Regions from separate parts of the Inquilinus sp. Marseille-Q2685 genome, predicted to be linked through region 1. Evidence: riboswitches for the same ligand, from Rfam matches in the RefSeq annotation. Region 1 holds a riboswitch; each other region holds the start of a gene.
The links. A riboswitch is a leader RNA that binds a small molecule or an ion and turns the genes downstream of it on or off. The one in region 1 is predicted to bind S-adenosylmethionine.

Region 2: linked by a shared signal. The riboswitch ahead of metA (homoserine O-succinyltransferase) and the one ahead of LG391_RS17095 (hypothetical protein) in region 1 are both predicted to bind S-adenosylmethionine.
Region 3: linked by a shared signal. The riboswitch ahead of metZ (O-succinylhomoserine sulfhydrylase) and the one ahead of LG391_RS17095 (hypothetical protein) in region 1 are both predicted to bind S-adenosylmethionine.

What each region holds. Positions count from the first base shown of each region.
Region 1 is NZ_CAKAKL010000002.1:1,706,666-1,714,443, reverse strand. It holds gene LG391_RS17105 (phosphotransferase family protein) at 1-673, opposite strand, end outside; gene coaA (type I pantothenate kinase) at 676-1,656, opposite strand; SAM-I-IV-variant riboswitch at 1,761-1,871, shown strand; gene LG391_RS17095 (hypothetical protein) at 1,916-2,191, shown strand; gene phaC (class I poly(R)-hydroxyalkanoic acid synthase) at 2,198-3,928, opposite strand; gene LG391_RS17085 (OmpA family protein) at 4,282-5,298, shown strand; gene LG391_RS17080 (LL-diaminopimelate aminotransferase) at 5,342-6,562, shown strand; gene LG391_RS17075 (homoserine dehydrogenase) at 6,559-7,778, shown strand, end outside.
Region 2 is NZ_CAKAKL010000006.1:210,101-217,878, forward strand. It holds gene LG391_RS24915 (MarR family winged helix-turn-helix transcriptional regulator) at 1-29, opposite strand, end outside; gene LG391_RS24920 (M17 family metallopeptidase) at 70-1,455, opposite strand; gene LG391_RS24925 (glutathione S-transferase family protein) at 1,548-2,183, shown strand; gene metA (homoserine O-succinyltransferase) at 2,341-3,261, opposite strand; SAM-I-IV-variant riboswitch at 3,306-3,412, opposite strand; gene LG391_RS24935 (TAXI family TRAP transporter solute-binding subunit) at 3,642-4,691, opposite strand; gene LG391_RS24940 (MFS transporter) at 4,703-5,995, opposite strand; gene LG391_RS24945 (cell wall hydrolase) at 6,133-7,764, opposite strand.
Region 3 is NZ_CAKAKL010000005.1:324,437-332,214, forward strand. It holds gene LG391_RS23680 (ABC transporter permease) at 1-901, shown strand, start outside; gene LG391_RS23685 (ABC transporter permease) at 898-1,767, shown strand; gene LG391_RS23690 (GNAT family N-acetyltransferase) at 1,767-2,240, shown strand; SAM riboswitch at 2,312-2,388, shown strand; gene metZ (O-succinylhomoserine sulfhydrylase) at 2,431-3,639, shown strand; gene LG391_RS23700 (SH3 domain-containing protein) at 3,754-4,158, shown strand; gene LG391_RS23705 (efflux RND transporter permease subunit) at 4,198-7,380, opposite strand; gene LG391_RS23710 (efflux RND transporter periplasmic adaptor subunit) at 7,385-7,778, opposite strand, start outside.

The sequences.
Region 1 (7,778 bases):
AGGGCAGCCAGGCGAAGATCCGGTCCCGGCTTTCGCCCGCAGCCGCGGCGTAGGCATCGATATAGGCGGCGGCCAGGTCCGGCGCCACGGGCCGGATCAGCACGTAGGAGCGGCAGACATCGGCGGCGGGATCGCCGGCGCAGGCGTCCAGCCAGTCGACCACCATCTCCCGCCCCGGCGGCCCCAGGATGTTCCAGGGGTGGAAGTCGCCGTGGCACAGGCGGTCGCCCTCCGGCAGCGCGGCCAAGCCGTCCAGCAGCCGGCGCCGCAGCACCTCGTCCGGCATCCCGGCACGGCCGATATTCGCCGCCAGCCGCGCCTTCAGGCTGCCGAGATGCGTTCCCGGCCGGCCGTGGATCGCGATCTGCAGCCGGGCCATCCGCTCCAGGCAGGCCGGCACCTGGTCGGGCCGGCGGTGCATCGTGTCGGCAAGGGACGGGCCGTCGGCGCGGGTCATCGCGATGCCCCACCGGCCCTCGATCTGCCCCACGCCCCGGACCGACGGCGCGGGCAGCCCGAGCGTCTCGACCAGCGCCAGGATCGACGCCTCGCGGAACGCCGCCCGCTTCGGCGCGGCCGCCGTCGTCCGATACAACTTGACCACCAGGTCGCCGGCGTCGAAGACCTCGGCCTCCTTGCCCGATCCGATCAGCGGTCCGAGCGGCAGGTCCATGGTCACATCCGGCGCAGGGCGACGGCGTCGACCGAATGGTCGGCGGCCTTGTGCAGCACCAGCCGGGCGCGTTGCCGGGTCGGCAGGATGTTCTCGCGCAGGTTCACCCCATTGATCTGGTCCCAGATCTCGCGGGCGGCGCGGCGGGCCTCGGCCTCCGGCAGGTCGCGCTGGTGATGGAAATAGGAGGACGGGTCGCGGAACGCGGTGCGCTGCAGCAGCAGGCGGCGCTCGACGAACCAGCGGGCGATGTCCTCCTCCGCGGCATCGACATAGACCGAGAAGTCGAAGAAATCGGAGGTGACGACCGAGGCCCCGGCCGGGGCCTGCAGCACGTTCAGCCCCTCGAAGATCAGGATGTCCGGCCGGCGGACCACCTGCTTCTCGCCGGGCAGGATGTCGTAGGCGAGGTGGGAATAGACCGGCGCCTCGACCTCCGGCCGGCCGGACTTCACCGCGGCCAGGAAGCCGATCATCCGGCGCAGGTCGTAGCTCTCGGGGAAGCCCTTGCGGCGCATCAGCCCGCGCTCCTCCAGCACCGATTTCGGCCAGAGGAAGCCGTCGGTGGTCACGAGCTCGACCCGCGGGTGGTCGGGCCAGCGCGACAGCAAGAGGCGCAGCAGCCGCGCGAAGGTGCTCTTACCCACGGCGACGCTGCCGGCAATTCCGATGATGTAGGGCGGTGGCGGGCCGGGCCGGCCGAGGAAGGCGTCCTGCACCCCGTCGAGCCTGCGGGCGGCGGCGACGTGCAGGTTCAGCAGGCGCGACAGGGGCAGCAGGATGTCGGCGACATCGGCCTGCGACACCGGCTCGTTCAGCCCGCGCAGTTCGGCCAGTTCGGCCTCGGACAGCGCCATCGGCGTCGAGGCCCGGAGCGCCGCCCATTCGGCCCGGGTGAAGCGGTCATAGGCCTGGGGCCGCGCCGCGAACAGATCGGGCACGGGCCGGGCAGGGATGGGCCGGGCAGGGGAGGGATCGGGCATCGCAGGCTCCCGCTGGAGGACGGGATCAGGGTCCGACGATCCGGGGGCTGCAGGCAAGGGGGCGCCATCCCTCTTGCGCCGGACCGCGCGGCGCGCTAAATCCGGCCTCGCATCCAGAGTTGGGCTGACGCCCACGCCAACCTGCCTTCCCGGGCAAGGTGGTGGCCTCTCGCAAGAGGGGCGATGCGGCCGGACCGGCAACCAAACGGGTCGAACGCCGCGCGTCAGCCCTCCTCGCAACCGCGAAGGAGGGTTTTTCATGTCCGCATCCGCTTCCGCCGCGATTCCGCTCGCTGGCCCCGGCGACACCATCGAGCGGCTCGACGAGCGGCCCTGTCCCGGCCCGCGCGACCCGCACCGGCGGGAGATCCTCTACGCCGTGGTGCATCGCGGCGCCGGGCTGTGGACCCATCTCTACCGCGTCGTCCTGACCGCCGCGCTGCGGCCGGAGATCCATCTCGACCGGGTGCTGGAGGGCGACCGCCTGGCCGAGCTGCGGCGGGTTCATGCGCCGGCGGCGAGCCTGGCGGCGTGAGGCTCCTTACGTCGCACGAACATACCGTCCCGGCGCGTCCTCGATCGGGGTCAGCTTGCCGTCACCGGGATGCCGGGCCGGGACCTGGCCGCCAGCGTGGCGAGAGATCCATTTCTGCCATTCCGGCCACCAGGAGCCTTCGACCTGCTTCGCCCCCTTGAGCCAGGATTCGGGGCTCGCCGGCGTCCGGGTGTTGACCCAGTGGCAGTACTTCTTCGCCGCCGGCGGGTTGACCACACCGGCGATGTGGCCGGAGGCGCTGAGGCAGAAGCGCACGGGGCCGCCGAACAGCTGGGTCGCGGCGTAGGTCGACGCCCAGGGCGCGATATGGTCGTCGCGGGTCGACAGCATGAAGCTCGGCGTCTTGATCGTGGTCAGGTCGATCGGCACCCCGGCCAGGGTGATGCCGCCCGGCTGCACCAGCCGGTTCTCCTGATACATGTTGCGCAGGTAGAAGCTGTGCATCGCGGCCGGCATCCGGGTCGCGTCGCTGTTCCAGTACAGCAGGTCGAAGGGGAAGGGGTCCTTGCCCAGGAGATAGTTGCTGACGACGAAGGACCAGATGAGGTCGTTGGCACGCAGGAGGTTGAAGGTCGTCGCCATGGCCGAGCCTTCGAGATAGCCCTTGCCGGACATCTTCGCCTCGATCGTCCGCAGCTGCTCCTCGTCGACGAAGATGCCGAGCTCGCCCGGATCGGTGAAGTCGGTCAGCGTGGTCAGATAGGTCGCGCTCCTGATCCGGTCGTCCTCGCCCTTGGCCGTCATCCAGGCCAGGGTGCTGGCCAAGAGCGTGCCGCCCAGGCAGTAGCCGACGGCGTTGACCTCGCGCTCGCCGGTCGCCTGCTCGATCGCGCCCAGCGCCGCCAGCGGGCCCTCCAGCATGTAGTCGGCGAAATTCTTGCCCGCGAGCCGCGCGTCCGGGTTGACCCAGGAGATCACGAAGACGGTGTGGCCCTGCTCCACCGTCCAGCGGATCAGGCTGTTCTGCGGCTTCAGGTCGAGGATGTAGTACTTGTTGATCCAGGGTGGGATGATGAGGAGGGGCCGCCGCGCCACCGTCTCGGTGGCCGGGTCGTACTGGATCAGCTGCATCAGATCGGTCTCGAACACCACCTTGCCGGGGGTGACGGCGATGTTGCGGCCGATCTCGAAGGCGGTGCGGTCGGTCATGCTGATGGCCAGCTGGCCCTGGCCGCGCTCCAGGTCGGCCAGCATGTTCTCGAGGCCGCGGACCAGGTTCTCGCCGCGCGATTCCAGCGTGCTGCGCAATACCTCCGGATTGGTGGCGACGAAGTTGGACGGCGCCATCGCGTCGATGAACTGCCGGGTGTAGAAATCGACCTTCTTCGCGGTCTTGGCGTCCAGCCCTTCGACCTGGCGGACCGAACCCTGCAGCCAGCGGGCGGTCAGCAGGTAGGACTGCTTGATGAAGTCGAACACCGCGACCTCGCTCCAGGCCGGGTCCTTGAAGCGCTTGTCGCTCTTCTCCGCCGTCACCACCGGCTCCGCCTCCTGGCCCAGCAGGCGCTGGGCGGTGCGGCTCCACAGCGTGGCATAGTCCTGCCACAGCGACATCTGGGCCTGCATCAGCCGGGTCGGGTCGGCCATCAGCCGCTGGGTCATGGCCAGGAAGGCCGAGCCGATGTTGAGCGGGTCCAGCTCCGGCGTCTCGGCGCGGCCCTGCTTCTCCAGGAAGGCGGTGACCAGCCGGGCGCTGCGCTCGGCGATCTCGACCATGCGGCGCGCCAGCTCGGCCGGATCCGCCGGCGGCGGGGCCTCCGGCGCCGCGGTGCCGGGCTTCGCCCGGGTCTCGGGCTCGGCTTCGCCGGACTTCGTCCGGGCCTTGGGACTGGCGTCACCAGACTTCGTCCGGGTCTTGAGCTTTGCTTCGCCGGACTTCGTCCGGCTGGGGGCCGCGCGGTGGCGTTCGGTCATGGCCAAGGATCCCCTGTCTGCGGCGGCATCGCCCGAGGCGCGGAATCGGGCGTAGAATGCCGCTTATCCGCCACTTTGCACGGCCATCCTCTTTCCAGTCCACCCTTTCAACGAAGTGTGCTAGGCACGTGCCCATGCGTCGCACCGGCTCTCTCATGATCGCTTCCGCCCGCCCCGGCCTTCCGGTCCGTGGCGCCGTTGCCACCGTCGCCCTCGGCCTCGCGCTCGCGGGCTGCGGCGGCCGCATCTTCGACGGCACGCCCTATGCGGGCGACGTCCAGGCCTCCGTGCCCAAGGTCGAGACCGCCGAGGTCACGCCGCTCGGGCCGGCCGAGGCGCCGCCCGTGCCCAGCGTCGGCGGCCCGCTGGGCACGGCGCAGGCGGGCGACACCAGGACCTACACCCTGCCCGCGCTGGCCCAGACCGATGCCGACCGCGCCGCGATGCAGCAGGCCCGGGCGCAGCAGCAGGCGACACAGCAGCAGCGCCGGGCGCAGATCGAGCAGCAGCGCCAGGCTGCCTTCCAGCGGCAGCAGCAGATCGCGCAGCAGCAGGCGGCGGCGCAGCAGGCACAGCAGCAGCCGACCGGCACGGTGGCGCCGATGAGCTTCGGCCAGCGCCGCAACACCGCCGCCCCGCCGGCGATGGAGTCGATGCCGCGTCCGGCCTCGGAGCAGGCCTATCCCAATCTCGGCAGCGTGCCGCAGAAGCCGACCGACCTGCCGACGCCGGAACAGCAGGCCGCGGTGCGCAGCCAGCTTGAGGCCGACCGTGCCGCCTCGGGCGCGCCCGGCGCACTCAGCTTCGGCAACCGCGGCGCCGGCCAGGCCGCGGCGCCCGCCCCGGCGGAGGAGTCGAAGCCGGCCTTCAGCTTCAACAACCGGGTCGCCGGCACGGTCAAGTTCGACGGCGGCAGCACGACACTGCCGGCCTCGGCCAGCAGCACGATCGAAAACGTCGCCAAGACGGCGCAGAGCCCGAAGCTGCGGGTGGTCGGCTACGGCGCCGGCGACGGCGCGGCCCAGGCCAAGGCGCGGGCCGAGGCGGTGGCCGCGGCGCTGCGCGCGGCCGGCGTCGACCCGGCCCGAATCGTCACCGGCGGCTCGGCCGACACCCGGCCGAACATCACCGACGGCCAGGCCGCCCGCGTCGAAATCTATCTCGCTCAATAGGCTCAGCACCGGACGCCCCGACGGGCGTCGGGGGGACACGTCGATGACCGATCAGGACTTCCACCGAATCAAGCGCCTGCCGCCCTATGTGTTCGCCGAGGTGAACGCGATGAAGGCGGCGGCGCGAGCTCGGGGCGAGGACATCATCGATCTCGGCATGGGCAACCCCGACGGACCGCCGCCGAAGCATGTGATCGAGAAGCTGACCGAGGCGGCGCAGAATCCGCGCAGCCATGGCTATTCCACCTCGCGCGGCATCCCCGGCCTGCGCCGGGCCCAGGCCGCCTATTACCAGCGCCGCTTCGGGGTCGAGCTCGACCCCGAGAGCGAGCTCGTGGTCACCATCGGGTCGAAGGAAGGCCTGGCCAACCTGGCCCAGGCGATCACCAGCCCGGGCGACATCATCCTGGTGCCGAACCCGAGCTACCCGATCCACATGTTCGGCTTCATCATCGCCGGCGCCGCCATCCGGTCGCTGCCGATCACGCCGGGCGCGAACTTCATGGAGGTGCTGGAGCGGGCGGTGCGGCACAGCGTGCCGAAGCCGACCGCGCTGGTGCTGAACTATCCGTCGAACCCGACGGCCGAGGTGGTGGACCTCGATTTCTACCGGCCGATCGTGAAGTTCTGCCGCGAGCACGGCATCTGGATCCTGTCCGACCTGGCCTATGCCGAGATCTATTTCGACACGGCGCCGCCGCCCTCGATCCTGGCGATCCCCGAGGCGCGCGACATCGCGGTCGAATTTACGTCGCTGAGCAAGACCTACTCGATGGCCGGCTGGCGCATCGGCTTCGCAGCCGGCAACAAGCGCCTGATCGCGGCGCTGGCGCGGGTGAAGTCCTATGTCGACTACGGCGCCTTCACCCCCTTGCAGGTGGCGGCGACCGCGGCGATCAACGGGCCGCAGGAGTTCGTCGACGAGATGCGGGCACGCTATCGCCTGCGTCGCGACACCCTGGTCGAGGGGCTGCGCGCCGCCGGCTGGCCGGTGGAGAAGCCCGAGGCCAGCATGTTCGTCTGGGCGCCGATCCCGGAGGCCTTCGCCAGCATGGGCTCGCTCGCCTTCTCCAAGCTGCTGCTGGAAGAGGCGGGGGTGGCGGTGGCGCCCGGCGTCGGATTCGGCGAATACGGCGACGGCCACGTCCGCATCGCCCTGGTCGAGAACCACCAGCGCATCCGCCAGGCCTGCAAGAACATCAAGACCTTCCTCAGCCGGCGGCGCAACGACCCGCAGCCGGTCAGCCTGAAAGCGGTATCGTGACTCCCGTTCTGAAAATCGGCATCGCCGGCCTCGGCACGGTCGGCGGCGGCGTCCTCCGCCTGCTGCAGGCGCATGCCGACCTGCTGGCCCAGCGCAGCGGCCGGCGCATCGTCGTCGCTGCCGTCTCGGCCCGCGACCGCCACCGCGACCGCGGCGTGCCGCTGGACGGCGTGCGGTGGTACGACGACGCCGTGGCCCTGGCCGCCGACCCCGAGGTCGACGTGGTGGTCGAGTTGATCGGGGGATCCAACGGCATCGCCAAGGCCGTCTGCGAGACAGCGATCGTCCATGGCAAGCAGGTTGTCACCGCCAACAAGGCGCTGCTGGCCGTGCACGGCCCGGCGCTGGCGGCCCTGGCCGAGGAGGCCGGCGTGGCCCTGGCCTTCGAGGCGGCGGTGGCCGGCGGCATCCCGGCGATCAAGGGCGTGCGCGAGGGCCTGGCCGGCAACCGCATCGACGGCGTGTTCGGCATCCTCAACGGCACCTGCAACTACATCCTGACCGAGATGCGGACCACGGGCCGCGAATTCGCCGAGGTACTGGCCGAGGCCCAGAAGCTGGGCTATGCCGAGGCCGACCCCAGCTTCGACGTCGACGGCATCGACGCCGCGCACAAGCTGGCGGTGCTGGCGGCGCTGGCCTTCAACGCCCGGGTCGAGTTCGACGACCTGCACATCGAGGGCATCCGCCAGGTCTCGGCGCTCGACATCGCCTATGCGCAGGAGCTGGGCTACCGCATCAAGCTGCTGGGCATCGCCCGGCGCACCGATGAGGGGCTGTCGCTGCGCGTCCATCCCTGCATGGTAGCTGAGGCCTCGCCGATCGCCCATGTCGAGGGCGTGTTCAACGCCGTGGTGGCGCAGGGCGACTTCGTCGGCCAGGTGATGATGACCGGCCGCGGCGCCGGCGCCGGCCCGACCGCCTCGGCCGTGGTCGCCGACCTGGTCGACCTCGCCCGCGGCCTGAAGGTGCCGGTGCTCGGCGCCCCGGCCGCGCGGCTCGAGCGCGCCGCCGTGGTGCCGATGGACCATCGCCGCGGCGCCTACTACCTTCGGCTGATGGTGGTCGACCGTCCGGGCGTGATCGCCGACGTGGCCGCGGCCATGCGCGACCAGCAGATCTCGGTCGAGAGCCTGCTGCAGCGCGGCCGGTCGCCGGGCGACGCGGTGCCGCTGGTGATCATCACCCATGAGACGGACGAGGCGGCGATGACCCG
Region 2 (7,778 bases), on a different contig from region 1:
GCCTGGTGCGAGGTCAGGGCGACGGTCATGCCGTCCTCTCCCTCGGCTCCGGCGATACGGTCGATCGAATCAGCGCCGGCCTCCAAACCGCTCCTCCAGCAGGGCGTAGACGGCCCGCATCGTCATCGCCTCGCCGCCCTTCGGCCGGCCCGGGCGGTCGGCGCCGTTCCAGGCATAGAGGTCGATATGCACCCAGGGCACGCCCGGCGCCACGAAGCGCTCGAGGAACAGGGCCGCGGTGATGGCCCCGCCGAAGCGCGTGTCGGGCGCGTTGTTGATGTCGGCGATGCCGGATCTCAGCAGCCGGTTGTAGGGCTGCCACAGCGGCAGGCGCCACAGCGGGTCCTCGACCCGGCGCGACACCGCGGCCAGCGCGTCGGCGGTGGCGTCGTCGTTCGAGAACATCGCCGGCACGTCGGTGCCGAGGGCGACCCGGGCGGCGCCGGTCAGGGTGGCGAAATCGACGATGATCTCGGGCTTCTCCGACGACGCCTCCTCCAGCGCGTCGCACAGCACCAGCCGCCCCTCGGCGTCGGTGTTGCCGATCTCGACCGTCAGCCCCTTGCGGCTGCGGTACACGTCCATCGGCCGGAAGGCGTCGCCGGACACCGCGTTCTCGACCGCCGGCACCAGCACGCGCAGCCGCACCGGCAGCTGCGCCATCATCACCATGCGGGCGACGCCGAGGGCATGGGCGGCGCCGCCCATGTCCTTCTTCATCAGCAGCATGTTGCCGGAATCCTTGAGGTCGAGGCCGCCCGAATCGAAGACGACGCCCTTGCCGACCAGCGTCACCTTCGGCGCCGACGGATCACCCCAGGTGATGTCGATCAGCCGCGGCGCCCGGCTGGAGGCGCGGCCGACGGCGTGGATCAGCGGGTAGTTGCGGGTCAGCAGCTCGTCGCCGACGGTGACGCTGAAGCGGGCGCCGAACTCCTTGGCCAGCGCCTCGGCCGCGGCGGCCAGCTCGGCCGGGCCGAGGTCGTTGGCCGGGGTGTTGACCAAGTCGCGCACCAGCGTGGGGGCGCTGGCCGCGCGCTCGACCGCGGCGCGGTCGGCCGCCTTCGGCCAGACCAGCTTGGCCGAGGCCCGCTCCGGCCCCTTGTAGCGGCCGTAGTGATAGCCGCCGAGCGCCCAGCCGAAGGCGGCGGCGGTGGCGGTCGCCGGCTCGGCCGAATCATCCAGCGAATAGGTGCCTGCCGGCAGGGACGTCGGCAGCCCGGCGAAAGCCCAGGCATCGGCCGCGGAGTCGATGCCAACCAGGATCGCGTCGACCCGCCCGCCTTCGCCCGGCAGCGCCAGGGTGCGGCCCGATTCCGCGGCGAAGCCGTTGGCCTCGGCCCAGGCCCGCTGCGCCGGCGTCGCGGCGGCGCGCCAGCCGTCCAACGCGGCCTTGCTGAGCGGGATCAGAGAGACGGTCTCTCCCTCGGCGGCATCGACCAGTTGAGGCAGCACGGCGCAGGCCTTCTTGCGTTCGGGAACTCGGGGCGGCACACCATGCTCCAGCCCGTTTGCCTTGCCAACCCCTCAGCCGGAGCGGACCCGCCATGCGCCTCGTCATCGGCAACAAGCGCTATTCCTCCTGGTCGCTGCGGCCCTGGCTGGCCCTGGCGCATCACGGCGTCGCCTTCGAGGAGGTCCTGATCCCGCTGTACCGTGACGGGTCGAAGGAGGCGATCCTGCGCCATTCGCCGAGCGGCAAGGTGCCGGCGCTGATCGACGGCGGCACCACGGTGTGGGACAGCCTGGCGATCCTCGAATACCTGGCCGAGCGCTTCCCGGATCTCGCCCTGTGGCCGCGCGACCCGGCGCGGCGGGCGCTGGCGCGGTCGGTCTCGGCCGAGATGCACAGCGGCTTCACGGCCCTGCGCAACGAGCTGCCGATGGACCTGGCGCCGGTCGATCCGGGCAAGGCCCGCAGCGACGCCACCGGGGCCGACATCGCCCGCATCACCGCGATCTGGCGGCAGTGCCGCGCGGCGGCTGGCGCCGAGGGCCCCTTCCTGTTCGGCGCCTTCGGCGCGGCCGACTGCATGTATGCGCCGGTGGTGGTGCGATTCGACCGCTATCGGGTGCCGCTCGACCCCGCCTGCCGGACCTATGCCGACGCGATCCTGGACCTGCCGGCGATGCGGCGCTGGGTCGAGGCGGGGATGGCCGAGCCCTGGGTGCTGATGTTCTGAGAGCGCCGCCCCTTCCCGATCGCCTTCAACCGTCATTGCGAGCGCAGCGAAGCAATCCAGAGGCTGGTGCACGCACCCCCTGGATTGCTTCGTCGGCTTCGCCTCCTCGCAATGACGATGAGGGACGAACGCCGACAAACCGCCAGGCGGCCCTGCCTCAGCCCCGGCCGATGTCGTCGATCTCGTAGGGCGTGGTCTGGTACAGCTGGTTGATCCAGTTGCCGAACAACAGATGGGCGTGGCTGCGCCACCGGTTCTGCGGGCGGCGAGCGGGGTCGTTCCCCGGGAAGTAGTCGTGCGGCAGGGCGATCGGCTTGCCGGCGGCGACGTCCCGGAAATATTCGTCGCCGAGCGTGTCGGTGTCGTATTCGACATGGTTGAACATGTGCAGCGACCGGCGCCCCGGGTCGTCCAGCAGGCACAGGCCGGCATCGTCCGACTCCATCAGCACCTTCATGCCGCTCTCGGCCGGGATGTCCTCGCGCCGCGTCTCGGTCCAGCGCGACACCGGAATGGTGAAGTCGTCCGAGAAGCCGCGGAGATAAGGCGAGGCCGGCTCGACGATGCGGTGGCGGTACACGCCGAACTTCTTCTGGGGCAGCGCGTGCTTGGGCACGCCGTGGAAATGGTGCACCGCCGCCTGGGCCCCCCAGCAGATGTTGAAGCAGCCATGGACGTTGGTCTGCGTCCAGTCGAAGACCCGGCGCAGCTCGTCCCAGTAGGTCACCTGCTCGAACGGCATCGTCTCGACCGGCGCGCCGGTGACGATGAAGCCGTCGAACTTCTCTGTCCGGACATCCTCCCAGTCGCGGTAGAAGGACAGGATGTGGTCGCTGGGCGTGTTGCGCGGGACGTGGTTGGTCATCTTGACCAGCGTCAGCTCGACCTGCAGCGGCGAGGCGCCAAGCAGCCGGGCGAACTGGGTCTCGGTCTTGACCTTGTTCGGCATCAGGTTCAGCAGGCCGATCCGCATCGGCCGGATGTCCTGCCGCACCGCCTGCGCCTCGAGCATCACCATGACCCCTTCCGCTTCGAGGACGGACCGGGCGGGCAGGTCGTTCGGAATCTTGATCGGCATAGCTTCGGTCGGTTTCCACGCGTCGTGGGCAGGACCGATTGTGGAATGACCCGCTTGGTTGTCGGTTCGACCACATCCTCCCTTTCGGGAGCGCCACCTTGCTCGGGGAAGCAGGTTGGCGTCGGGCAGTGCCCAACTCCTGATGTGCGTCAAGTTCTACGGGGTCGGCCGGCACATTTCAACTGGATGAATGTGGATCGACATCCGGTCCGCCGGGCTTAGCTGAGAGGCATCGTTCAGAGACCGTTTGGGAATGCGCTGGTGTGAGTCGGCTGGCGGGGGTTTCGAGAACCGGAGCGCAGCGGACGTGAAGTCCGTGAGCACCGGAAGCGGAGAAACCGCCGTCAGACGGCCGCACCAGCAGCATTCCCGAATGGTCTCTAGGGCGTCGCCCGGGCGGGCAGGCTGAGCACCGCATGCTCGGCATAGTAGCGGGCGGCGCCGGGATGAAGCGGCACGCCGAGGCCCCGCGTGGCCCCTTCGAGCGCGATCTCCTTGCCGCGCGGGTGGCCCGCCGCCAACAGGTCCAGCGTCGATTTCTGCCACAGCGCGCGGGTGATCTCGTAGACCGTGGCCTCGGCGATCCGTTCCGCCACCAGCCAGATCGCCCCGACCGACAGGCCCGGCACCTCCGCCGCGACGCCGTCATACAGGCCTGCGGGGATCGGCTCCTGGGTGAAGAACGGCACCTTGGCGATCAGGGCCTCCGCCTCCGGCCCTGTGACCGGCAGCAGCCGGATCGGCCGCCGCCGCGCCAAGTCGGCGATCACGCCGAGCGGCGGGCCGCCGGTCATCACCATGGCGTCGAGCCCACCTTCGGCCAGCAGGTCCGCGGACGGCTCCGGCCGCTCGTAGATCTCGGTCACATCCGTCTGCTTCAGGCCGTAGGCGGCCAGGATCAGGCGGATGTCGTAGATCGTGCCGGAGCCTTCGGCGCCGACCGAGACGCGCTTGCCCTTGAGATCCGCCACCGACTGCACCGGGCTGTCGGCCGGCACCACGACATGGACGAATTCGGAGAAGAGATGGGCGATGGCGCGCAGGCTGGTCACCGGCGGCTGGCCGGCGAAAGGCCCCTCGGCGGTGTAGGCGGCGAAGGCGACGTCAGCCTGGGCCAGGCCCGAATCGAACTCGCCGTCATGGATCCGCCGGATGTTGTCGATCGACCCGGCGCTGGCCTGGGCCACCGCGATCAGGCCGGAGACCCCGCAGCTGCCGCCGGCGCTGCCGCAGGGGGGCAGGCCGGGGGGGCCGGAGATGGCGCCGGCGATGATGCCGCCGATCGGGAAGTAGGTGCCGCCGGTGGTGCCGGTGCCGATCCGGAAGAACAGCGGGTCCTGCGCCCGCGCCGATCGCATCCCGCCGAGCCCCGCCGCGGCCATCCCGGCGGCGGGAAGCACCGAGGTCAGCAGGCGGCGGCGGGTCAGCATGGCGGTTCCCTTCAGGCGGCGTCGCGCATGGTCGGCGGCGTCTCGTCCGGCGCGCGCGGGTCGAGCTCGGCCGCGACCGGCGTCGTGGTCGGCACGGCGACGAAGCTGCCCTGCTCCTCGTTCGGCATCGCCGCGCGCCGGGTCATGCGGTAGATCGTGAACAGGGCCAGCAGCGCCGCGACCGAGCCGGTCCAGACGAACAGCCCGGACGGGCCCAGCAGCTGCATCACCCGCGACGCCACGATCGGCCCGAACACCGCGCCGACGCCATAGCACAGCAGCAGGCCGGCGGCGGCCGGCACCAGCTGCTCCGGCCGCATGAAGTCGTTCGCGTGGCTGAGGCTGAGCGGATAGATGGTGTAGGACAGCCCGCCGAAGGCCGCGAGCAGCACCAGCAGCAGCGTCATCGACAGCCCGCCGAACAGTGCCAACGCCGCGCTGATCAGGGCCAGCGAGACGGTGATGCCGAGGAACACCTGGCGCCGGTCGAAGCGGTCGGACAGCCGGCCGACCGGGTATTGCAGCAGGAACCCGGCGAAGATCGCCGTCATCATGAAGCCGGCGATCCAGTCCGGCGACGGATCGATGGTGCGGGCGTAGACCGGCCCCATGCCGGAGAAGGCGGCGCTGATCAGCCCGACGGAGAAGCAGCCGGCGACGCCGAGCGGCGAGATCGCGATCAGGGCGCGCAGGCCGAAGCGCTTGACCTTGATCACCGGCGGCGTCTCGACCGGGGTCAGCGACAGCGGCACCAGCGACAGCGACACCAGCATCGCCACCACCGAGAATAGGGCGAAGCCGGCCGGGTCCATCGCCGTCAGCCAGGGCTGCGACAGGCCGAAGGCGGTGTAGTTCACCGCCATGTAGGAGGACATCACCCGGCCGCGCACGGCGTTCGAGGCACGGGCGTTCAGCCAGCTCTCGATGATCGTGAACAGCACCGCCATGCTGATGCCGGTGACGAGGCGCAGCACCGCCCAGACGATCGGGTCGACCCAGAGCGCATGGAACAGGGCGGCGGCGGAGGCGATCGCGGCGAAGGCGGCGAAGGTTCGGATATGGCCGACCAGCAGCACGATCCGCGGGCAGATCAGCGTGCCCAGGGCGAAGCCGCCGGAATAGAAGGCCAGCACCAGGCCGATGGTGCCGACGTCGAAGCCGTCGAGATCCATCCGCACCGCGACCAGCGTGCCGAACAGGCCGTTGCCCATGATCATGATGGCGGCGCTGAACAGCAGCGGCGCCACGGCCAGGAGGACCGAGCCGAGGGAAGGCGGCGGAGAGGCGGAATCGGTGGCGGCCATCACGTCCGTTCTAGGTCGGGCGACGGGCCGGGACCAGGGAAGATTCGTGACGATTTCAGGGCAAGGCGGCCCGCTGGTCCCCGCCCGCAGATAAGGTGGTGCAGGACGCCGGACCGGCCACCCCTTCCCGCGCTGGATCAGCCGCCCCGCTTCGGCCGGTAGAAGACGTGATCGCCGATCGAGGCGCTGCGGCGGAAACGGCTGGTCCAGGCTGGCATGCCGCGGCCCAGCGCCCGCATCGCCGCGGGGGCCAGGAAATACTGGGCGCCGTCGGTCGGGTCGTCGGCGAAATAGCCGTCCAGCATCTGCCAGACGACGAGCCGCGCGGTGCGCTGCAGGATCTCGTCCTGGGCGCTGAGCGGCTGCGGGAACTGCGGCATCGCGCCGCTCCGCACCGCCTTGGCGAAGGCGCGGAAGCGCGGGCGCGACAGCGGCTCGAACTGGCCGGGGTCTGCCAGGACCTCGCAGGGTGAATCGCCGAAGTCGTTGGCCACGGCGATGCGGTTCATCACCACCCAGCCCACCGCCGCCATGCCGCGCGTGCCCTGGTTTCCCGCCTCGGTGTAGGCGGTGAAGGCGAGGCAGCGCAGCGCGCGCTCCGCCTGCGCCGGCTCGGCCGGCAGGGGCACGCCGCCGATGCTCATCGGCGCCGTCCCCAGCTGCCGCAGCAAGGGCGAGGGCTGGTCGAGCGCACTGCCGCGGCCGGAGACGAAGATGGTGCAGGCCAGGTCGCCCGGGCCGCAGCCGGTCAGGCGGCGGCCGCTGCCATCGGCCTCGGCGTCGCGCAGCCAGGGCGCGCCCGCAGGCTCGATCAGCGACACGGCGCGGGCCAATGCCGTGTCCAGCCGCTCGATCTCCTCCGGCTCGGGCCGGTCGACCCGCAGCAGCGAGGAGCGCGGCCGCGCCCAGACCGGTGCCGCCCCGGGCGCGGCGGGTTGCACGATAGCCACGGCGTCGGCCGCGACCACCGCCTGTCCCGATCCGGATGGGGTGGCCAGCGCCGGCTGGGGCGGGACGGCGTCGGCGGTCGCGGGCGCCACCGCGGCCACCGGCGCGATCGACAACGGCGACGCGGCCGCGGTCTCGGCCAGGAGGCCGTCGGTCGGCCCCAGCGAGGCGACGACCACGGGCTTCGCCTCGTTCGGTGCGACGTCGATCAGGGTCGCGGCGCCGGACCGGGCCGCCGGAGCGACGACGGGTTCCACCGGCGCCGTGTCCGCCACGCCTTCGGCCGCGGCCAATGGCGGCTCGGTGGTTTCCTGCGCCGGCGGCGTGGCCACCGGCAACCCGGCGGGCGGCGGCAGCGGGTCGGCCAGGCGGGCCGGCGGGTCGAGCCGCGCGGCCTCGGCCCCGGGGCCCGGCAGTCCGACCGGCACCAGCACCGGCTCGCCCTCCTGCGGCACCGGAGCCGAACGCGTCACCTCCTGCAGCGCGCCGGCCCAGGGGTCGAGCGGGGGCTGCGGCGGCGCCGTGATGCGCGGCACCGCGGCGAAGGCGGTGCCGAACAGGATCTGCAGCGGATTGCCGGGCGTCGCGGCGGCAGGGGCCGGAGACATCTCGGCCAGGCGCCGCGTCGTGGCGATGACCGGCTGCGGCCGGGCCGCGTCCGCCGGGTCGACGACATGCGCGGGCTCGACCGCGATCCCGGCGAGATCGACGGCGACGACGGGCGGCGAAGGCGGGCGCGCAGAATCGATCGCGATCGCGCCGCCGAGGGCCGCAGCCCCGACCAGAGCGATCGACAGAAGAAGGAGGCCCTTCGACGTCATGCCCGCCTCCCCCC
Region 3 (7,778 bases), on a different contig from region 1:
CGGGGTCTCGGTCGTCGCCTTCCTGATGATCCGGCTGATCCCGGGCGATGCGGTGCAGATCATGCTCGGCGCCAACAGCGAGGTGACGCCCGACCGGATCGCGGCGCTGCGCCAGCGCCTCGGCCTCGACCAGCCGCTGGTGACGCAGTATCTCGCCTGGCTCGGCGGGCTGCTGACCGGCGATCTCGGCACCAGCCTGTGGACCGGCCGGCCGGTTCTGGAGGAGATCGCGGCCCGGATCGGCGTCACCATCGAGGTGACGCTTTTGGCGCTCGCCGTCTCGGTGGCGCTGGCGGTGCCGGCCGGCTGCCTGATGGCCTATTTCCGCAACTCGGCGCGCGACTATCTGGTGCGGGTGGTCACCATCGCCGGCGTCACCGTGCCCTCCTTCTGGCTCGGCGCGCTGCTGATCTACCTGTTCCACGGCGTGTTCCCGGCCTTCCCGGCGATCGGCTTCGTGCCGCTGGCCGAGGATCCCGTCGGCAACCTGCAGCGGATGCTGCTGCCGACCATCGCGCTGGCCGTGCCGGTGCTGGCCTCGCTGTCGCGCATCGTCCGCTCCGCCATGCTCGACGCGCTGGGGCAGGACTACATCCGCACCGCCCGGGCCAAGGGCGTCAGCGAGCGGTCGGTGGTGTTCCACCACGCCTTCCGCAACGCCATGATCCCCTTCGTCACCGCGCTCGGCATCTCCGCCGGCTATCTGTTCGGCGGCGCCATCGTGGTCGAGCAGGTCTTCGCCCTGCCGGGGCTCGGCCGGCTGATGCTGGGCGCGATCGCGGAGCGGAACTACCCGCTGATCCAGGCGGCGATCCTGCTGGTCACCGCCGGATTCGTGCTGGTGAACTTCGTCACCGACATGCTCTACGCCGCGCTCGACCCGCGGATCGGCCTCAGATGACGGCACTGCTGCCCGAGACCCTGGCGCCGCCCTCGCGCCGCCGCATCGCGGCGCCGCGCCACCCGCTGGTCTGGATCGGCGGGGCGCTGGTGCTGCTGCAGGTCGGGGCGGCGCTGCTGGCGCCCTGGATCGCGCCGGACGACCCGCTGGCCCAGCATGTCATCCGGCGAATGAAGGGCCCCAGCGTCGCGGCGTGGCTCGGCACCGACCAGTTCGGCCGGGACGTGCTGTCGCGCATCCTCTACGGCTATCGCGCCTCGCTCGCCGCCTCGGCCAGCGCGGTGCTGCTGGCGCTCCTGGTCGGCGGCACCCTGGGCGTGGCCGCGGCGCTGCGCGGCGGCTGGCTCGACCGCGCCGGCATGCGGCTGATGGACATCCTGTTCGCCTTCCCGATCATCCTGCTGGCGATCGGCATCGTCGCCATGCTGGGGCCGGGGGCGACGACCACGGCGCTGGCGATCGGCGTCGTCTACATCCCGGTCTTCGCCCGCCTCCTGCGCGGCCCGGCTCTGGTGGTCGCCGGCAGCCAGTATGTGCTGGGCGCCCGCGCCATCGGGGCGGGCGAGGGGCGGGTGCTGTGGCGCCATGTGCTGCCCAACCTCGCCAGCGTCATCCTGGTCCAGGCCAGCCTGTCGCTGTCCACCGCCATCCTGGTCGAAGCGTCGCTGTCCTTCCTCGGCCTCGGCACCCAGCCGCCGACGCCGTCGCTCGGCCGCATGCTGGCCGAGGCGCGCGGCTATCTGCTGCTGTCGCCCTGGGATTCGATCTTCTCCGGCCTTGCCATCCTGTTGGCGTCTTTCGGCTTCAACCTGCTCGGCGACGGGCTGCGCGATGCGCTCGATCCCAGGCTGCGGGGTAGTGGATGATGGCTGAGGCGAAGACGATGGAGGCGGTGACGGTCCGGCCGCCGGTGGCGGCGGATCTGCCGGCTCTGGCGGATGTGGCCTGGCGCAGCACCCGCGCCGCCTTCGAGCACATCCTCCCGGCCGCGGTCCTGGACCGCAAGCGGCCGGAGGATTTCGCCCGCCGCTTCGCCGCCCGGCTGCCGGACCTGCGCGTCGCCGTCGATGCCCATGACGCGCAGCTCGGCTTCTCGCTGATGACCGGGTCGCATCTCGACATGCTGTTCGTCGACCCGGCGGCGCAGGGCCGGTCGGCCGGCACCGCCCTCCTGGCCGACGCCGTGGCGCGCGGCTGCCGCACGCTGGAGAGCTTCGCCCACAACCGGCTCGCCCGCCGCTTCTACGAATCCCGCGGCTTCCGACTGTGCCGCTCCTACCGCCGGCTCTATGAGGGGCTCGAGCTGCCCTTCGTGCTCTACGCCCTGGCCGAAGGATGAAAGGCAGCGTTGCCCGAAACGCATTGCCCGATTGCCGTTTTGCCGATAAGTCTTGGGGCCGCCGCTCCTGACAGCGGCCCCGTGGTGATTTGAGCCGACCGGCTTGCGGCCACGTTAATCTCCGCTAAAAGGTCGGATGCGCGCAGGTCCCGCACGCACCGCCTCCCGGTCGGATCGAGGAGTCGGTGAGATGGATCGATACGAAGCCCCCAGCGAAGACGAATTCGGCCCCGAGACCGCGCTGATCCGCGGCGGCACCCGACGAACGCCCTATGGCGAGACCTCCGAGGCGATCTTCCTGACCTCGGGGTTCGTCTATGACAGCGCCGCGGCGGCCGAGGCGCGCTTCACCGGCGACGAACCGGGCTTCGTCTATTCCCGCTACGGCAACCCGACGCTGGAGGTGCTGGAGCAGCGCCTGGCCCTGCTGGAAGGGGCCGAGGGCTGCCACGTCACCGCCAGCGGCATGTCGGGCGTGTTCACCGCGCTGTTCTGCCATCTGCGCGGCGGCGACCACGTCGTGGCCAGCCGGGCGCTGTTCGGCTCCTGCTTCGTCATCCTCGGCACCATCCTGCCGCGCTACGGCATCACCACCACCTTCGTCGACGGCGGCGACCTCGCGGCCTGGGAGGCGGCGATGCGGCCGAACACCCGGGCCGTGTTCCTGGAGACGCCGGCCAACCCGACACTGGACCTGGTCGACGTCGCCGCTGTGGCGAAGATCGCCCATGCCGCCGGCGCCAAGGTGTTCATCGACAACGTCTTCGCCACGCCCCTGGGCCAGAAGCCGCTGGAGCTCGGCGCCGATGTGGTGATCTACTCCGCCACCAAGCACATCGACGGCCAGGGCCGGGTGCTGGGCGGCGCGGTGCTGGCCGACAGGAAGTTCCTGACCGACGACTTCCTGCCCTATTACCGGCACACCGGCCCGGCCCTGTCGCCCTTCAACGCCTGGGTGCTGGTGAAGGGGCTGGAGACGCTGGGCCTCAGGGTCGAGCGCCAGGTTTCCAGCGCCCACCGCCTGGCGCAGCTGGTCGAGGCGCATCCGGCGGCGAAGTCGGTGCGCTACCCTTGGCTGAAGAGCCACCCGCATCACGAGCTGGCGAAGCGCCAGATGAAGAACGGCGGCACGCTGGTCGCCTTCGACCTCGGCAGCAAGGCGGCGGCCTTCGCCTTCCTCGATGCGCTGCGGCTGGTCGACATCTCGAACAATCTCGGCGACACCAAGTCGCTCGCCACCCATCCGACCACCACCACCCACCGGGCGATGGAGGCGGCGGACCGCGCCGCCATGGGCATCACCGAAGGGCTGGTGCGGCTGTCGGTCGGCCTCGAGGGCATCGAGGACCTGGAGCGCGACCTGTCCCGCGCCCTCGACGCGGCGAAGCGGGCCGGCTGACGGCGGAACCCTCGCGGGGTGAGGCACGGCGCCGCGCCCCCCGATCCCGGCGACCGGAATTCGGTTCTGCCGCGTTGTGGCGGACGAAGGGGGATTCTCGTCCCTGGAGTTCGCATGATGAGATGGAAGCTCGCCCTGGCCGCGATGGCCGGGCTGGCGATGACGGCCCTGACGGCGACGGCGGCCGATGCCGCGCCGGGCTACACCACCGCTTCGGTCCGGCTGCGCGCCGGGCCGGGGGCCGACTATCCGGTGGTCGCGCGGCTGCGGCCGGGCGTGCCGGTGCAGATCTTCGGCTGCCTCGACGGCTGGGCCTGGTGCGACATCGGCGTCGGTCCCGACCGCGGCTGGACCGACGGCCGGTTCCTGGCGGCCGATGTCCAGCATCGCCGCCGGATCATCGTCGAGGCGGCGCCGGTGATCGGCGTGCCGGTGATCACCTTCGATGCCGGCCCGTACTGGGATAACTACTACCGCGGCCGGCCCTGGTACCGCGACCGCGGCCGCTGGGTGCATTAGCGGCGAGAGAGAAGGGCGGCTCCACCGGAGCCGCCCGTTTCATTCGGCAGGCGTGCTCGGCGCCTCGGCCCGCGGCTTCGGCGCGATCGACCCGCCCAGCAGCTTCTCGTGCACCCATTCGCGGACATGCTGCAGGGTGACGTACAGCATCGGGATCAGGAAGATGCCGATCGCCGAGGCCGCGATCATGCCGCCGAACACCGAGGTGCCGACGCCGCGCCGGCTGGCCGCGGCCGCGCCGGCGGCCGTCACCAGCGGCACCAAGCCCAGGATGAAGGCGAAGCTGGTCATCATCACCGGCCGGAAGCGCAGCTTGGCGCCCTCGATCGCGGCGTCGGCGATCGCCATGCCCTCCTCGCGCTTGGCCTTGGCGAACTCGACGATCAGGATGCCGTTCTTGCTGGCCAGCGCGATCAGCACGACGATGCCGATCTGGGCGTAGACGTCGTTCGACAGGCCGGCGATCCACAGCGCCGCCAGGCCGCCGACGATGCCGACGATGACCGAGAGCAGCACGCCGATCGGGATCGACCAGCTCTCGTACAGCGCCACCAGGAACAGATAGGCGAACAGCACCGCGAGGCCGAGGATGAAGCCGGTCTGGCCCGCCGCCTCCAGCTCCTGCAGCGCGGTGCCGGTCCATTCGAAGCCGAAGCCGGCCGGCAGCGTCGCGTTCGACACCTGCGTCATCGCCGCCAGCGACTGGCCCGAGCTGACGCCCGGCGCGGCGCTGCCGAGGATGCTGACCGAGCGGTAGTTGTTGTAGCGGGTGATGAACAGCGGGCCGAGCTGCTGCTGCGCGTCGACCAGCGACCGCATCGGCACCATCTGTCCGGTCGAGGACCGGACATAGATCCGGTAGATGTCGTCGACCGTGCGCCGGTCGTTCGCTTCGCCCTGGGCGATCACCTGCCAGGTGCGGCCGAACAGGTTGAAGTCGTTGATGTAGAAGCCGCCCAGCGTCGCCTGCAGCGCATTGAAGATGGCGCTGACGGCGACGCCCAGATTCTGCGCCTTCTCGCGGTCCAGGTTCAGGAAGATCTGCGGCGTGTTGGCGTTGTAGGAGGTGAAGACCTGGGTCAGCCCCGGCGCCTGGTTGGCGGCCACCACCAGCCCCTGGGCCACCGCCGCCAGCTCGTTCGGGCTTTTGCCCTCCAGGTCCTCGAGCTGGTACTGGAAGCCGCCGGCAGTGCCGAGGCCGATGATCGGCGGCAGGTTCAGCGGAATGATCAGCGCGTCCCGCACCCCGGCGGTGCGGATCGCGACCTCGCGGATCACGTTGAACACCGTGATCCCCTCCTTCACCCGCTCGTCGAACGGCTTCAGCGCCACCACCAGGAAGGCGGCGTTCGGCTCGGCCAGACCGTCGATGAAGCTGCGGCCGACCACGCCGGTGATGTCGGCGACGCCGGGGATGTCGCGCACCAGCGCCTCGACCTGCTCGGTCACCTGGGTGGTGCGGCTGAGCGCGGCGGCCGCCGGCAGCTTCATCTCGACGAAGAACAGCCCCTGGTCCTCGTCGGGCAGGAAGCCGGTCGGGGTGGCGCTGTTGACCAGCCAGGCCAGGCCGCCGAAGGCCGCCACCAGCGCGATCGACAGCACCGCCAGCCGCACCAGCCGGGCGACGATCCAGGCATAGCCGTCGCGCACCTTGTCGATGCCGCCGGACACCCGGCCCATGATCCGCCCGTACAGGCCGGGGCGGTGGCCGTGCTGGTGCGGCTTCAGGAAGACGCCGCACAGGGCCGGGCTCAGCGTCAGGGCGTTCAGGGCCGAGATCAGCATCGCCACCGACACGGTGACGGCGAACTGCGAATACAGCTCGCCCGTGATGCCGGGAATGAAGCCGACCGGCACGAACACCGACAGCAGCACCAGGGTGATGGCGATGATCGGCGCGGTGATCTCGCGCATTGCCAGCTTGGTCGCCTCCCGGGCCGGCAGCCCGGTCTCGGCCATCACCCGCTCGACATTCTCGACCACGACGATGGCGTCATCGACGACGATGCCGATCGCCAGGATCATGGCGAACATCGAGATGGTGTTGGCGGAGAAGCCGAAGGCCAGCAGCACGGCGAAGGTGCCGATCAGCGACACCGGCACGGCGATGATCGGGATCAGCGTGGCGCGCAGGTTGCCGAGGAACACGAACACCACGATCGCGACCAGCACGAAGGCCTCGAGCAGGGTGTGGATCACCTCGCCGATCGTCTCGCTGACGAAGACGGTGGTGTCGTAGGTGATCCGGTAGTCGACCCCCGCCGGGAACCGCTCCTTCAGCCGCTCCATCTCCGCCCGCACGCCCTCGGCGGCGGCGACGGCGTTGGACCCGGGCGACTGGTAGATGCCGATCACCGCGGCCGGCGCGCCGTTCAGCCGGGCGACGGTGTCGTAGGACTGGGCGTTCAGCTCCAGCCGCGCCACGTCCTTGAGCCGCACCACCGACCCGTCCGGGTTGGCGCGCAGGATGATGTCCTCGAACTGCTTGACGTCGCTCAGCCGGCCCAGCGTCTGCAGCGTCACCTGGATCTGCTGGTCATCCGGCATCGGCTGGGCGCCCAGGCGTCCGACCGCGGCCTGCACGTTCTGGCTCTGCACCGCGGTGACGATGTCGTTCGGGGTCAGGCCGAAGCTGGTCAGCTGATCGGTGCTGTACCAGATCCGCATCGCGTAGTTCTGGGTGCCGAACAGCGAGGCCTGGCCGACGCCGCGCACGCGGGCCAGCGCGTCGACCACGTTGATGATCGCGTAGTTGTTCAGGAACAGGACGTCCTGGGTCTTGTCCGGCGAGTAGAGCGTGACGAGCTGCAGGATCGCCGAGGACTGCTTCTTCACCGTCAGTCCCTGGGCCGTCACCTCGCTCGGCAGCTTCGGCTCGGCCAGCGCCACCCGGTTCTGGACGTTGACGGTGTTGATGTCCGGGTCGGTGCCGACCGCGAAGCTGACGGTGAGGGAGTAGGAGCCGTCGCTGCCGCTGGTCGACGACATGTACAGCATGTTGTCGACGCCGTTGACCTGGGCCTCGATCGGCTGCGCCACGGTCGCCTCGACCACCGCGGCGCTGGCGCCGGGATAGGCGCCGGTGACCGACACCTGCGGCGGCACGATGTCGGGGAACTGGGCGATCGGGATGCTGCGGATCGCGATCAGGCCCGCGAGGGTGATGACGATCGCGATGACGATCGCGAAGCGCGGGCGATCGACGAAGATCGAGGACAGCATGGGGTCAGTTCCCCGCCGGCTTCGCCGGCGCCGTCGCCTCGGTGACCGGCGCGGGGTTCACCTCCTGGCCGGGGCGGACCTTCTGCACGCCGTCGACGATGACCACGTCGCCGTCGTTAAGCCCCTGCTGCACCACCACGTCGGCGCCCTGGTTGGCGCCGGTGGTGATGTGCTTGGCGGCCGCCTTGTTGCCCTCGCCGACCACCAGCACGTAGCTGCCGCTCTGGTCGGTCAGGATCGCGCGCTGCGGGATCACCAGCGCCTCGACCGGGTCCTTCCGCTCCGCCGTCACCCGGGCGTACTGCCCGTCGGTCAGGGTGCGGTCCGGGTTCGGAAACTCCGCCCGCACCAGCAGCGTGTCGGTGTTCTGGTTGACCTTGACGTCGGTGAAGTCGATC